DNA from 3 places in the Paenibacillus sp. Lou8.1 genome. Region 1 is predicted to be linked to each of the others. Evidence: riboswitches for the same ligand, from Rfam matches in the RefSeq annotation. Region 1 holds a riboswitch; each other region holds the start of a gene.
The links. A riboswitch is a leader RNA that binds a small molecule or an ion and turns the genes downstream of it on or off. The one in region 1 is predicted to bind thiamine pyrophosphate.
Positions count from the first base shown of each region.

Region 2: it holds a riboswitch for thiamine pyrophosphate, as region 1 does, so the genes downstream of both, NLX78_RS14180 (ABC transporter substrate-binding protein) here and thiC (phosphomethylpyrimidine synthase ThiC) in region 1, are expected to answer to the same signal.
Region 3: it holds a riboswitch for thiamine pyrophosphate, as region 1 does, so the genes downstream of both, tenA (thiaminase II) here and thiC (phosphomethylpyrimidine synthase ThiC) in region 1, are expected to answer to the same signal.

Region 1 is NZ_JANAVN010000013.1:45,767-50,188, forward strand. It holds gene thiC (phosphomethylpyrimidine synthase ThiC) at 1-1,453, opposite strand, end outside; TPP riboswitch at 1,641-1,753, opposite strand; gene NLX78_RS18540 (IclR family transcriptional regulator) at 1,908-2,651, opposite strand; gene NLX78_RS18545 (alpha/beta hydrolase) at 2,950-3,987, shown strand; gene NLX78_RS18550 (Fe-Mn family superoxide dismutase) at 4,246-4,422, shown strand, end outside.
Region 2 is NZ_JANAVN010000009.1:53,172-57,593, reverse strand. It holds gene NLX78_RS14190 (bifunctional 2',3'-cyclic-nucleotide 2'-phosphodiesterase/3'-nucleotidase) at 1-1,363, opposite strand, end outside; gene NLX78_RS14185 (pyridoxamine 5'-phosphate oxidase family protein) at 1,585-2,019, opposite strand; TPP riboswitch at 2,290-2,399, shown strand; gene NLX78_RS14180 (ABC transporter substrate-binding protein) at 2,592-3,635, shown strand; gene NLX78_RS14175 (hypothetical protein) at 3,643-3,825, opposite strand; gene NLX78_RS14170 (MTH1187 family thiamine-binding protein) at 4,139-4,422, shown strand, end outside.
Region 3 is NZ_JANAVN010000005.1:262,710-267,131, reverse strand. It holds gene NLX78_RS09445 (NAD-dependent malic enzyme) at 216-1,937, shown strand; TPP riboswitch at 2,030-2,132, shown strand; gene tenA (thiaminase II) at 2,270-2,959, shown strand; gene thiM (hydroxyethylthiazole kinase) at 3,035-3,877, shown strand; gene thiD (bifunctional hydroxymethylpyrimidine kinase/phosphomethylpyrimidine kinase) at 3,874-4,422, shown strand, end outside.

The DNA of each region.
Region 1 (4,422 bases):
TGGGCGTAACATAGCACAGCATGGACGTCCCGAACCAACCGATCATCGCCGCCCCGATGGCTGAGGTAATATGATCATATCCGGGGGCAATATCCGTCGTGAGCGGTCCCAAGGTATAGAAAGGAGCCTCCTTACAAATCTCCATTTGTAAATCCACATTCTCTTTGATTTTATGCATAGGGACATGTCCCGGCCCTTCAATCATGACCTGAACATCATGCTTCCATGCGATTTGCGTTAGCTCGCCCAACGTTTCCAGCTCTGCAAACTGTGCTTCATCATTCGCATCATAGATACTACCCGGACGTAGACCATCCCCGAGAGAAAAGGCCACATCATAGGCTTTCATAATTTCGCAAATTTCTTCAAAATGTGTATACAAAAAATTCTCCTGATGGTGCGCAAGGCACCAGGCTGCCATGATTGACCCACCCCGGGACACAATTCCCGTCATTCTATTCGCCGTCATCGGAATATACCGCAGCAATACACCCGCATGAATTGTAAAGTAGTCCACTCCCTGCTCCGCCTGCTCAATCAGCGTATCGCGATACAACTCCCACGTCAGCGCTTCTGCTTCACCGTTTACCTTTTCAAGTGCCTGATACAGCGGCACAGTCCCAATCGGTACAGGAGAATTCCGAATGATCCATTCACGTGTTGTATGGATATTACGGCCTGTGGACAGGTCCATAACCGTATCCGAGCCCCAACGCACAGCCCAAGTCATTTTCTCCACTTCCTCCTCGATGGAGGAGGTAACCGCAGAATTACCAATGTTCGCATTGATCTTCACGTGAAAATGACGCCCAATGACCATTGGCTCACTTTCCGGGTGATTGATATTCGAAGGCAAAATGGCTCGTCCAGCCGCCAATTCCTGCCGTACAAACTCAGGCTCCACCCCTTCGCGGATCGCCGCAAATTCCATTTCGGGCGTAATGATCCCTTGCCGCGCATAATGCATTTGCGTCACTGTACGCCCTTGCGAAGCACGAAGCGGACGGTTGGTCACGCCGGGAAATTCCACTGTCTCCCGTTTGGAGCCAGGTTTCAGTCCATTATCCTCCGGCTTGACGGCGCGTCCCTCGTAAGCCTCCACATCGCCCCGTTCCAGGGCCCAAGCTCGCCGGAATGGAGGCAGGCCCTGACGGATATCGACCTGATAGGCTTCGTCGGTCATGGGACCGCTTGTATCATATACACGCAATGGCTCATGATGCTCCGTGCCCTGCGGCGTATGTGTAGGATGAAGAGCAATTTCGCGCTCTGGCACGGCAATGTCCGGCCGCGAGCCTTGAATATATACCTTACGGCTTCCTGGAAAGGGCGTTACCCCACTGGCTTGCTCCCCGTTTGTCTTCTCTACCTCAACTTCTTTTGTTCCTACCAATCTTACTTCTGCTGATTTCAATTCTGTTCCTTTTGTTCCTTCTGCTTCTGTCGGCTTCATTGTCCATTCCTCCCGTTTCGATGAAATGACACACCGATCCGGAACCATTCCCAGGGTGGCGCTGATCTATGCAAAAAAGCCGGTTCCCCAGGGAACCGGCTAATCTAACGAGGCAGCTATCCAGACAGTACGCATGTGGAATAATGATATTCCAATGCGTCACCGTAGACAGCAGCCGCGTATACATTTCAATGGCCGATTACTTCCCTACGCTGGTATGATCCAGATCAGGTGCAAAGGGTCCGGAATCTTGCACGATTCCATCTCAGCCCGGCATTACAGGCTCCCCCAGTAACTGTGATACTTTATTCACATGAGGCGGATATAACAGACATCCCGCCTTCCTTACCAGACTACTTCAAATTTATGGCTTTGGCAACCCTTTTAGGTTCCCTTTACCAAGGAGACGTTCTCCATCAAATCACTCTGCTTGCTTCAACTGTGTTCATTCTTATTACGGAAGCATAAGCCCCATTTCCTTCGCCGCTTCGATCAAAATCGGAGCAAAGTCATGTAGCGTCTCGGGTGCAAGTCGACTGACCGGGCCAGATACAGATAAAGCCGCAGTGACCTGTCCCTTCCGGTTCACAATTGGCGCTGCCACAGCAGCAGCCCCTGGCTCCCGTTCTTCATAGCTGGTCGCATAGCCCTTCTCGCGAATGTCCTGCAGCTGAGCTTTATAGACCTCCGGGTCTACTGAGGGCGGCCATTCATCCCCGCTTAGCAGGGCTTCCAGCTCCTGCGGCGGCATAAAGGCCGCCAGCACCTTGCTGGAGGCCCCTACAGCCAGCGGCATACGCGCACCTACAGGCGCAACCCTGCGGATCGCCTGATTGCTCTGCACGGCTTGTATGCGAATACGCATGCTGCCGTCCCGTAAGTACAAGCTGACCGTCTCGCCCAGACGGTCACGTAGTCCTTCCATTGCAGGTTGTAACAACACCGCCGGCTCGTCACTTTGGGACAAATGCGTGGATAGCTCCCAAATACGGAAGCCAAGTCGATATTTTTCCGTTTCGGCATTCCGAACGACAAAGCCCCGATCCTCCAACGTAGTCAGCAGCCGATGAACCGTGCTTTTATGTAGACCAATTTTGGAGGCAATCTCCGTCAGGCCAAGATCCGAATTTGCGGTAAAACACAGCAGTATATCAAGTGCACGCTCTACAGCGCGAACGGTTAATTTACGGTCTTCCATCGTGAACCGCTCCTCTTGTATCCATATTCGTTTCACACTATGAAACATGGTTACATAAATTATATAGAATAGTCGCGGCTACTGTAAACCGATGTTTTTGTGACAACCATATTACAGAACGAGAACAAACATCGACAATTCTTTGCATCATTTTTACTTTTCCGGTTCAGGCGTTGACTTTGGATAATCCCCATCATACGATAATAGGTATCTATACGGATCTACACTACTATTTTCAAGTGGAATTATACCTAAATTCTATGAAACGAAGATCAATTTTATATAAGGAGGCTCTTACATGATTTCGACATCCCAGCGCAACGCTCAGCTACAGACCGCTGTTCAGGAGCCGTCCACCCCACTCTTTAATCCCCGTCTGCTGCGGTTCAAGCACGTTGTGATTGCTCTGCTGCTGTCGGTCGTCTTTTTTCTGTTGTTTTGTTTTATTGCCTTGCATGCTTACATCGCATGGGTACTTACGAATCCCACCGTTGCACCGCTGTACTCTAATCCGATGCAGGCCAAAAGCATGCCTTATGAGGAAGTTAGCTTCCCTGCCAAGGATGGTAGCCGCATGGTACAAGGCTGGTATATCCCGGCGGATCAATCGCGGAAAACGATTATTTTCAGCCATGGTTATGGGGCTAACCGCGAAGAAAGCTGGATTCCCATGTATGATCTGGCGCATTATGCCCACAGTTTGAACTTTAATGTGGTCATGTTCGATTATGGATTTGCGTCACAAAACAGCAAAGCAGTCGCAACCGGAGGCAAAGCAGAATCCCAACAGCTCCTCGGAGCAATTCAGCTTGCGAAGCAACGCGGCTCATCGGAGATTATCGTATGGGGCTTCTCCATGGGAGCAGGCACCGCTCTTCAGGCGGGCTTGCAAACCAAAGATGTGGACGCAATGATTTTGGACAGCACCTTCCTGCTGGAACCGGATACGCTGTACCATAACATTCACAATCAAATTAATCTGCCAAGACATCCGTCTTTGGAAATTCTGGAGTTGCTGTTTCCAATTTTGAACGGCACCAGCTTGCATCAGATTCCATATCAGGAGGTTAAAAAGGAAAACTACCCGTTCCCGATCATGTTTGTGCATGGTACACAGGATGAAAAAGCTCCTTATCCTATTGCGGAAAAGCTCGCTGCCAATCAAACCAACCCGCTTTCCAGTGTATGGATTGTTAAAAACGGGATACATGAGCTTATTTTCAGAGAGCACCCGCGTGAATATTTGCGACGGGTATCGACGTTTCTAAGCAGTGTACAGGAGCTGGAGGACAAGAAAACCACCGCTGATGCCCACAAACAAACGAATACGAAGTAAAAAATTATTTTTCGAAGAACTATATTCTATTCTTCCCCTTGAAGAAGCCTGTCTATGGACACTTAACCCGTGCCGTAGCTGGGCTTCTTTTTCGTGTTCCATGGGTATTCATTGTTTTACCTAACAGATGTGACCGGATTAAGGGAGTTCATAGACATATTTCCGATGAGACAGTGAATATACTGGGTACGTATGCATCCAGGGCAGATCTGCCAGATCGGCCGGATAGCCATAGTGGGATACGGGAGGTAAAATACGATGCTGAGTACTTATGGGTCTTTCCTGCCCTTACGTGTGCTGGAGGAAATTCGGCATTGGAAGCAGCAGGAAAGTTGGCATGTGGAAGTGATTAAATCCGCTACCGAGGGACTGGAGCCTACTTATGTACGGCTGCTGGATGATTGGCGGACTGTATTCGAACAGACGGAACGCACC
Region 2 (4,422 bases), on a different contig from region 1:
CGTTTTTAATCGCTACCGTACCTTCAGGAATATTGGTGTAATACTCGGCTCCGTTTCGACCGCCGGCCTTGAATGGAGCGCCTGCCGACAATACGGGAAGTTTTTCGTATTCAGTTCCTTTAAGATGGTTTTGAACATACCATTTCTGTGCATTCGTCACGATTTGAATAGAAGGATCGTCCTGCACTAATGCAAAATAGCTGGTAATCGGTGCAGTCGTTGTTCCGACAGGTTGACGAATATAATCCAAGGTTCCTTGATGCTCTTCCTTGATCGAATCTGTCAGTTTGTAGTCAGGAGTAAACTGCACAGCCTGGTTAGTGGTATTCACAACCGGACGTACTTCAGACTGAGAGTTTGTTACGTTCCACTCGCGGTTTTTCTTTTCCAGGCTCAGGTCAATAATACCCAGCTCCTTGCCCCATGAGGAAGCTTCCACGGCCGGTACGCCGTTAATGGTTCCTTTATCTAGATCTACACCCTTCATTTCTTTAAAATCAGGACCAGGGAAAGATTTATGAGCATGCCCAAACAGAATAGCGTTAATTCCGTCCACCTGGCTTAAATATTTAACGGCATTCTCCATCATTGGCGTTTGCGGCACATCCTCATAACCTGTGTGCGCAAGCACGACAATAATGTCAGCACCTTCCGTCTTCATTTGAGGAATAAACTTTTTCGCCGTTTCCACAATATCCTTCGTAACGACTTTATCCTTCAAATTGGCTTCATCCCACTGCATAATTTGAGGTGTGACCAAGCCGATGACACCCACTCTGAGCGTATGCTCTTCACCTTTCTCATCCGTTACCGTTTTATCAAGAATTTGATAAGGGGTAAAATAATTTTTAGTAGCTTGCCCCCCCTTATCAACATAAACATTCGCATTTACGTAAGGGAAATCGGCTCCCTTGAGCGATTTTTCCAGAAAATCGAGACCATAGTTGAATTCGTGGTTGCCCACTGTCGCCGCATCATAGCCCATCAAGTTCATCATCTTGTAGACTGGATGGACACCGCCTTCTTTTTCATAGGTTTTGTTTCTGGCCATATAATCGCCTAATGGATTGCCCTGTAACAAATCACCGTTATCGAACAGCATGCTGTTTCTTGTTTCACTGCGCGCCTGTTGGATCAAACAAGCTGTGCTAATCAAGCCATATTCGTTGGTTTCTTTGTCTGAATAGTAATCATAGTTCATCAGCGACGCATGAATATCCGTTGTTTCCATGATCCGCAAATTCACCGTAGCGCTATCGCGAGAATCGCTAGCTGCCCAGGATGGAGCGGCCGAAAACACCAGCATGCTACAAGCTACAACTATTGCTGTAAACCCTTTAAACCAATTTTTACGAAATAACAAAATATACCCCTCCTCATTAAGGTGTATGCCTCATATACATACTTTTGCACATATATGTAAGCCTTGAACCCACCATTTCTATTTTAATCCAACGCCAGACAAAAGAGTAGTCATTCACTTAAATTATTTATGAAAAAATAATTAATTCTCTCAAAAATAAAAAAACCAGCAAACCTCCTAAAAAACTCGGAGATTCACTGGTTTATCCATTTATATTCTCATTATTTATTCCACACTTGGCGCTCCGTTTGCTGACCCACATACTCAATGCGAGTCGGATTCACGTCCAGAATGACATAATCGGGATCATCCGGTCCGGAAAACCATTCCTTCAAGGAATCGTTCCACACTTGTTTGCGCAGCCCTTCATCAGCTGTAATCTGGACAGTAGCCTCCACTTCTACGACTTCCTTTGTACCGCCAACTTCATAACCCAGCAGCAGATAAGCATTCGGATTATCCTTTAGCTCATCCACTTTATGCGTTTTGCGATCTGTCGCCAGATGAATGTTCATTCCATCGTTAAAAAGGGCCATATAGCGTACTTTCGGTTTGCCACCCTCTACCGTACCTAACGAGCAAAATTTGTTGTTATCCAAAGCCTTCACAATGGCTTGTTCTAGTTGGCTACGATCCAATGTTTCCGTTTTACCCACAGTACAACAACTCCTTTTCACGAATTAGAATTCTCTACGGCCATGCCATTGGGCACCAGCCCATCTGAACCTACCTGCACAGCTGTTCTGAAAATAACATGACCCGATCAGATCGGATTGATGCATGCTCATTTTCAGATCAAAGCTCACAGTAAAAGTGTACCCTATCGTTCGGCAAATGAACCGCCATCTCTTCCTCCATGCTGGACAGACCCGCATTCAAGGCATATAATCGTCGTAGTAAACCCGAATAAATGAACCCATTAAACCTTACAATGCCAGGGGTGCTGGAATCGGCCGGCTGAGAGTGTGTCCCAAGACACTGACCCTTACAACCTGATCTGGGTAATGCCAGCGTAGGAATGCTTAAGCAAGATGTGCCTTTTTTACATAGGACCATCCCTTACTTTGGTATATACAAGCGCAAGCGTCCCGGAACCTCGGGGCGCTTTTTTTGTTGAAGATTAAGTTGTTGGAAAGATCGCGTCCGGCAGATGTTATTTTTATGAAAATGGGGAACATAAGCTGTCTGATTGGACGGATAACGGGTAATTAAAGGAGAGAACACAACGATGAAGCGCATGAAAATGTTAAGCCTGGGACTGATCAGTCTGTGGCTCATGGCCTTGACCCTGACCGCTTGCGGTGGAAGTCCCTCCACATCCCAAGAAGCGGCTCCCGCTACCAACACTCAAACGTCTACTCCGGCAAAGGAGCTCAAAGATGTTAAAGTCGTGCTCGACTGGACACCCAATACGAATCATACGGGACTCTATGTTGCCAAGGACAAAGGATTTTACGAAAAAGCGGGTTTGAATGTCCAAATTATTCAACCTGGTTCAGGCGGAGCCGATCAAATGGTTGCCTCTAATGCTGCACCTTTTGGTATTAGCTACCAAGAAGGCGTCACACAGGCTCGTACGCAAGGCGTGCCGCTTGTATCCATCGCTGCGGTGATTCAGCATAATACCTCAGGCTTCGCAGCCCCAGTAGATCGCGGAATTAAGAGCCCCAAAGATTTTGAAGGTAAAAAATACGGCGGTTGGGGCTCTCCCGTAGAAGAAGCGGTCATGAAATCCATCATGGATTCAGACAAAGGCGATGTGAGCAAAGTGAAGATCGTCAACATGGGCAATGCAGACTATTTTACAGCCGTGAAGCGGGATATCGACTTTGCCTGGATTTTCTACGCATGGACCGGAATTGAGGCCCAGCTTCGAGGTGAGTCATTAGATATGCTGTATGTAAAAGATTATTCCAAAAGCCTCGATTACTATACACCTGTAATTGTGAGCAACGAACAGACAATAAAAAATGATCCAGAACTGGTAAAAGCGTTCATGAACGCTACCGCACAAGGCTATGAATACACTATCGCCCATCCAGATGAAGCCGCGGACATCTTAAGCAAAGCTGTACCGGAGCTGGATAAAAAACTGGTACTTGCCAGCCAAAAATGGCTGAGCCCGCGTTATCAGGACGATGCCGCGCAATGGGGTGTGCAAAAAGCGGAGGTATGGCAAAACTATTCGGACTGGATGTACGAACGCAAGCTGCTCAGCAAGCCTTTGGAAGTGGATAAAGCCTTCACAAACGACTTCTTGCCCAAGCGCTGATCATTTGTTAAAACGCTAAATAAGACTGAACTAGAGAAGTGAACGAAGTTCCACTACGCAGTCGGATGGTGCTTCCCATCGCTGTTGTACCCAGATTTCTTTTATGAATATCCAGAGGTTGAAATCTGGGTACAAAGGCGAACGCTAACGCTTGTACAGCACCATTCCGCCCACTTCGTTCTCGTTCCACTTGGTTTATTCTTTAGTCTCATAGTGTCTAAGCGCAAAAGCAGGTGCGCTTATGTGAGAAAAATACAAAATACCGTACAACCTAGCTTAAAAACTAAGGTGCTTTTTAAGGCGGTTGGCAGCGTAGCGGTTCATTTGAATCTGGAGAAGCGCAGCGTTCGCCTTTGCCGTGGGATTCTTACCTTTTAAAATTTATTCAAAGAATCCCACGGCAACAGCGATCGTAAGATCAAATGAAACGCGAAGCGGTCTCCCCGCCTTAAACCACCCTATTTTCTCAAAACAACTCCACAATAAAGGACAGGTGAATTTTCATGGCTAACACACTGCTCAGTATTCAAGTAATCCCTAAAACTCCTAATAACGAGGACTCTTACCCGTATGTAGATAAGGCGATTGAGGTCATTCAGCGCTCCGGAGTCAAATATCAGGTGAATCCATTGGATACGACCATGGAGGGCGAGCTCGACGAGTTGCTGAAAGTGGTTAAAGAAATGCACGAGGCTTTGACGGAAGCGGGCAGTCCCAGCGTCATTTCACAGATCAAAATCGCACATAACCCACAAGGCATCAGCATGAACAAGCTGACCGAGAAATA
Region 3 (4,422 bases), on a different contig from region 1:
CATTTAGACCTGATTCATTAGAACCAAAATCATCAGGAATGGTTAGCGAATCTATATTGAAAGTTAGTTCTTTTATATCATTAGAAAGAAACAAATATGGTTATTTTGTCATAGATAAATGCAAGAATAAAACATATTTGCACGTCCATACTATGGACAACATGTCATCTTTCGTTATGAATAGTTATGAAAATGAAGAGAAAGAAGGTCTTTCTATGGAAGCTTTTTATGTCAATCGCGATGGCTCATTATCTACTCCATTGCGGGGAAAGGATGTGTTGGCAAATCCCCTTTTGAACAAAGGTGTCGCTTTTACAGAAGAAGAACGCAAAGAACTGGGTTTGGAAGGAATCCTTCCTCCCACCGTCCTTTCATTAGAGAAACAGAGCGTACGGGCATATCAGCAGTTTCTGGCACAACCCACCATGCTGCGAAAAAATGCTTCTCTCAACGACCTTCACAACCGAAATGTCGTACTCTACTACCGGCTGCTAACCGATCATTTGAGTGAAATGCTGCCCGTAGTCTACACGCCGACCGTAGGAACCGCGATTCAAGAATATAGTCACGAGTACAACCGCCCTGGAGGCATATATTTGTCGATAGATAACCCGAACGGTATTGGACAAGCATTCCATAATTCTGGTTTGAGTGGCCATGATGTGGATCTGATCGTCGTGACAGATTCCGAAAGTATTTTAGGGATTGGTGACTGGGGCGTCGGGGGTATTAACATTGCTATCGGCAAGCTTGCAGTGTATACGGCTGCGGCAGGCATTCATCCCGGGCGGGTGCTGCCAATTGTACTGGATGTAGGTACAAATAATGAAAAGCTGCTGAATGATCCACTGTACATCGGAAACCGCCATAAACGGGTTCGCGGAGAAGCCTATAACCAGTTTATTGATACTTTTATCAGCAAAACGTTAGCGCAATTCCCAAAGGCGCTTTTACATTGGGAAGATGTGGGCAGCGTAAATGCACGCCATATTATAGGAAAATACGGTCAAAGCATACTCACCTTCAACGATGATATACAAGGTACAGGAGCGGTGACCTTGGCTGCGATTCTTTCGGCGGTGGATGTCACCAAGACTCCGCTGCGTGAACAAAAAATACTTGTTTTCGGCCCAGGGGCAGCAGGAATCGGTAACGCTGATCAAATTCGGGGTGCTATGATTGAGGACGGCCTTTCCGCAGAAGATTCCTTCAAGTCCTTTTGGGCCTTTGATTATCGCGGGCTGTTAATGGAAGATATGGAAGACGTATTGGAGTATCAGAAACCGTATGTGCGCAAAAAGGATGAAATCAGCTCATGGACCCGATCGGGTGACGGCAAAATACCACTGCTAGAGGTCATCCGTCAGGTGAAGCCTACGATATTGATTGGAACTTCCGGTGTAGCAGGTGCCTTTTCTGAAGAGATCATCAAGGAGATGGCGAAACATGTAGAACGCCCGATCATTATGCCCATGTCCAATCCTACAAACCTTGCAGAAGCAGTACCCGAGGATTTGATACGGTGGACCGATGGCAAAGCACTGATTGCAACCGGAAGTCCTTTTGAGCCCGTCACCTATAACGGTACGAAATTTGAGATTGGACAGGCGAACAATGCCTTTGTTTTTCCGGGACTGGGTCTGGGTGCGATTGTGGTTAAAGCCAAAAGGATTACCCCTGCGATGTTTACAGCGGCAGCAGTTGCTGTTGCCAATGGTGTAGATTCGAATACGCCTGGCGGTGCACTACTCCCTCATATCCGAAAATTACGCGAAGTTTCGTACGCTGTTGCGATTGCGGTTGCAAAAGCCGCGATACAGGATCAGGTAGCCCAGGCGCACATTTCAGATGTGGAACAAGCTATACGGGATGTAATGTGGAAACCGGAATATGCCAAGGTCAAAGCTGTGGAAAGTGTAATTCATCACCCTCACTAAGCTCAAAACACCTAACTAGAGGAAATTTCATATTTTGCACACTATGTTTGACATAGCGTATGAACGTATGTACAGTAATAGTCAAAAGAATAGAAGTCCACTAGGGGAGCCGCTATGGCTGAGACAAGAACGTATCTTGGACCCTTTGAACCTGATCTAGTTCGTACTAGCGTAGGAAAGTGGAGCCTTCGTATATAAGGTTTCAAACGTTTTTTTGCGTATTGGGCCTATTGTTGAAGCCGCTCCATTTTTCCGGGGCGGCTTTTTAGCGTTGTTCCGGAATTATATTCTTACAGGACTTCTTGCTCTTCAATTTGATGGAGGTGGGGAAATTGAGTTTTACACAAGAACTCCGTCGGCAGGCGGACGGCATTTTTCAAGCGATTTTTGAGCACCCCTTTGTGAGAGGTATTGCTGAAGGAAGTTTGACAAGGGGACAGCTGATTCACTATGTAAAACAGGACTTTGAATATTTGAACGCATACATGCGGATATACGGCATCGCAATCTCCAAATGCACGAATCGGGAGGACATGGCTGTATTTAATGAACAAATCTCTTTTATTCTCCACAGCGAGGTTCATCCGCATCAAAATTTCTGTGCTGTCGCAGGGGTGACCTATGAAGAGTTGCAGGGATATCCGCTCGCTCCGTCGGCTCATCACTATATCCGTCACATGCTGACGGTTGCGCATGAGGGTAGCCTGGGCGAGATCTTGGCTGTGCTGCTGCCATGTATGTGGACGTATGCCGAGATTGGTCGCAGGCTGCTGGATGAAGTAAAGCCGGATGAGTCTCATCCGTTCTATGAATGGATGGGCTTCTATGGAGACCAGCTTGATGATACAACACTCAAGTTCCGAGAACGTGTAGATGCTTGGGCGGAAGACGCAACGGCTGCTGAGCGGGAGCGGATGATTGAGCATTTTATACTGAGCTGCCAGCTGGAATATAAGTTCTGGGACATGGCTTATACGCAAGAAGAATGGCCAGTCCAGATGCAGGTAACGGTCTTGGAATAGTTAGCCTGGCAATTCGATTCGTGAAGTACGGTTAAATGCCCTGTTGAACTACCAACTATAGAGAGGATAATCATTATGAGTACATGGGAAAAAAGCTATTCGGATCTCCTGACGAAGGTACAAAACACCAAACCCCTCGTTCACAATATGACCAATGTGGTAGTCACCAACTTTACGGCCAACGGCCTGTATGCATTGGGCGCCTCCCCGGTGATGGCCTATGCACCTGAGGAAGTAGCAGATATGGCAAAAATAGCAGGTGCCGTCGTGTTAAACATCGGTACACTGAACCGCGAACTGGTGGATGCCATGATCATTGCTGGACAATCGGCGAATGCACACGGTGTTCCGGTGCTGCTAGATCCGGTCGGTGCGGGAGCAACGAGCTTTAGAACTGAATCGGCACTGCGAATCCTGAGTGAAGTCAAAATCTCATTGGTGCGGGGCAATGCAGCCGAAGTCGCACATCTTGTTGGAGAAGCGCGTGAGATTAAAGGCGTAGATGCCGGTGACAGTGCTGACAGCGGCCATGTCGATCTGGCAATTCGGGCTGCTCGAACGCTCAATACGATGGTTGTCATTACTGGAAAAGAGGATGTCATCACCGATGGGGCCGAAGCACGAATGATTAGCGGCGGAGACGCGCTCCTCACGAAGGTAACCGGAGCAGGCTGCCTGCTGACCTCTGTGTTAGGTGCCTTTGCAGCTGTTGAACCCAACCTGCTGCTCGCCGGTACAGCAGGTTTGGCATTTTACGGTGCAGCAGCTTCTCGAGCCGCAGCACGTACCGCAGAGCTGGGGCCCGGCAGCTTCCAGATTGCCTTTCTCGACGAGCTGGCCAAACTGCATACAGGTTCACTAGAGGGGCATGTCTCGATCCATGAAGCCGGAACAACAGCAGCAGGTGGTGCGCGATGACAGACGTTCGTGTACCCAGAGCGCTGACGATTGCTGGTTCAGACAGTGGCGGCGGGGCTGGAATTCAAGCTGATCTCAAAACCTTTCAAGAACTTGGCGTGTACGGCATGTCGGCTATTACGGCCATTACCGTACAGAATACCTTAGGGGTCCACGGCGTATATCCGCTACCAGAGGAAGCAACAGCGGAACAGATCGAAGCTGTAGGATTAGACCTTGGAGTGGATGCCCTGAAGACTGGCATGCTGTTTAATGCCGGCATCATCCGTCTTGTGAGCGAGCAGATCCGAAGGTTCGGCTGGAAAAAGGTCGTCGTCGATCCCGTGATGATTGCCAAGGGAGGCGCTGAACTGCTGCAGCTGGAAGCGGTGCAGGCTTTGAAGGACGACCTGCTCCCCTTGGCCCTGGTCGTTACACCGAATATCCCGGAGGCGGAAGCCCTGACAGGGATCAGTATCCATACGATGGAGGATCGCCGCGAGGCTGCGAGACATATTAGCAGTATGGGACCAAAATTCGTTGTGATCAAGGGTGGCCACGCTGAC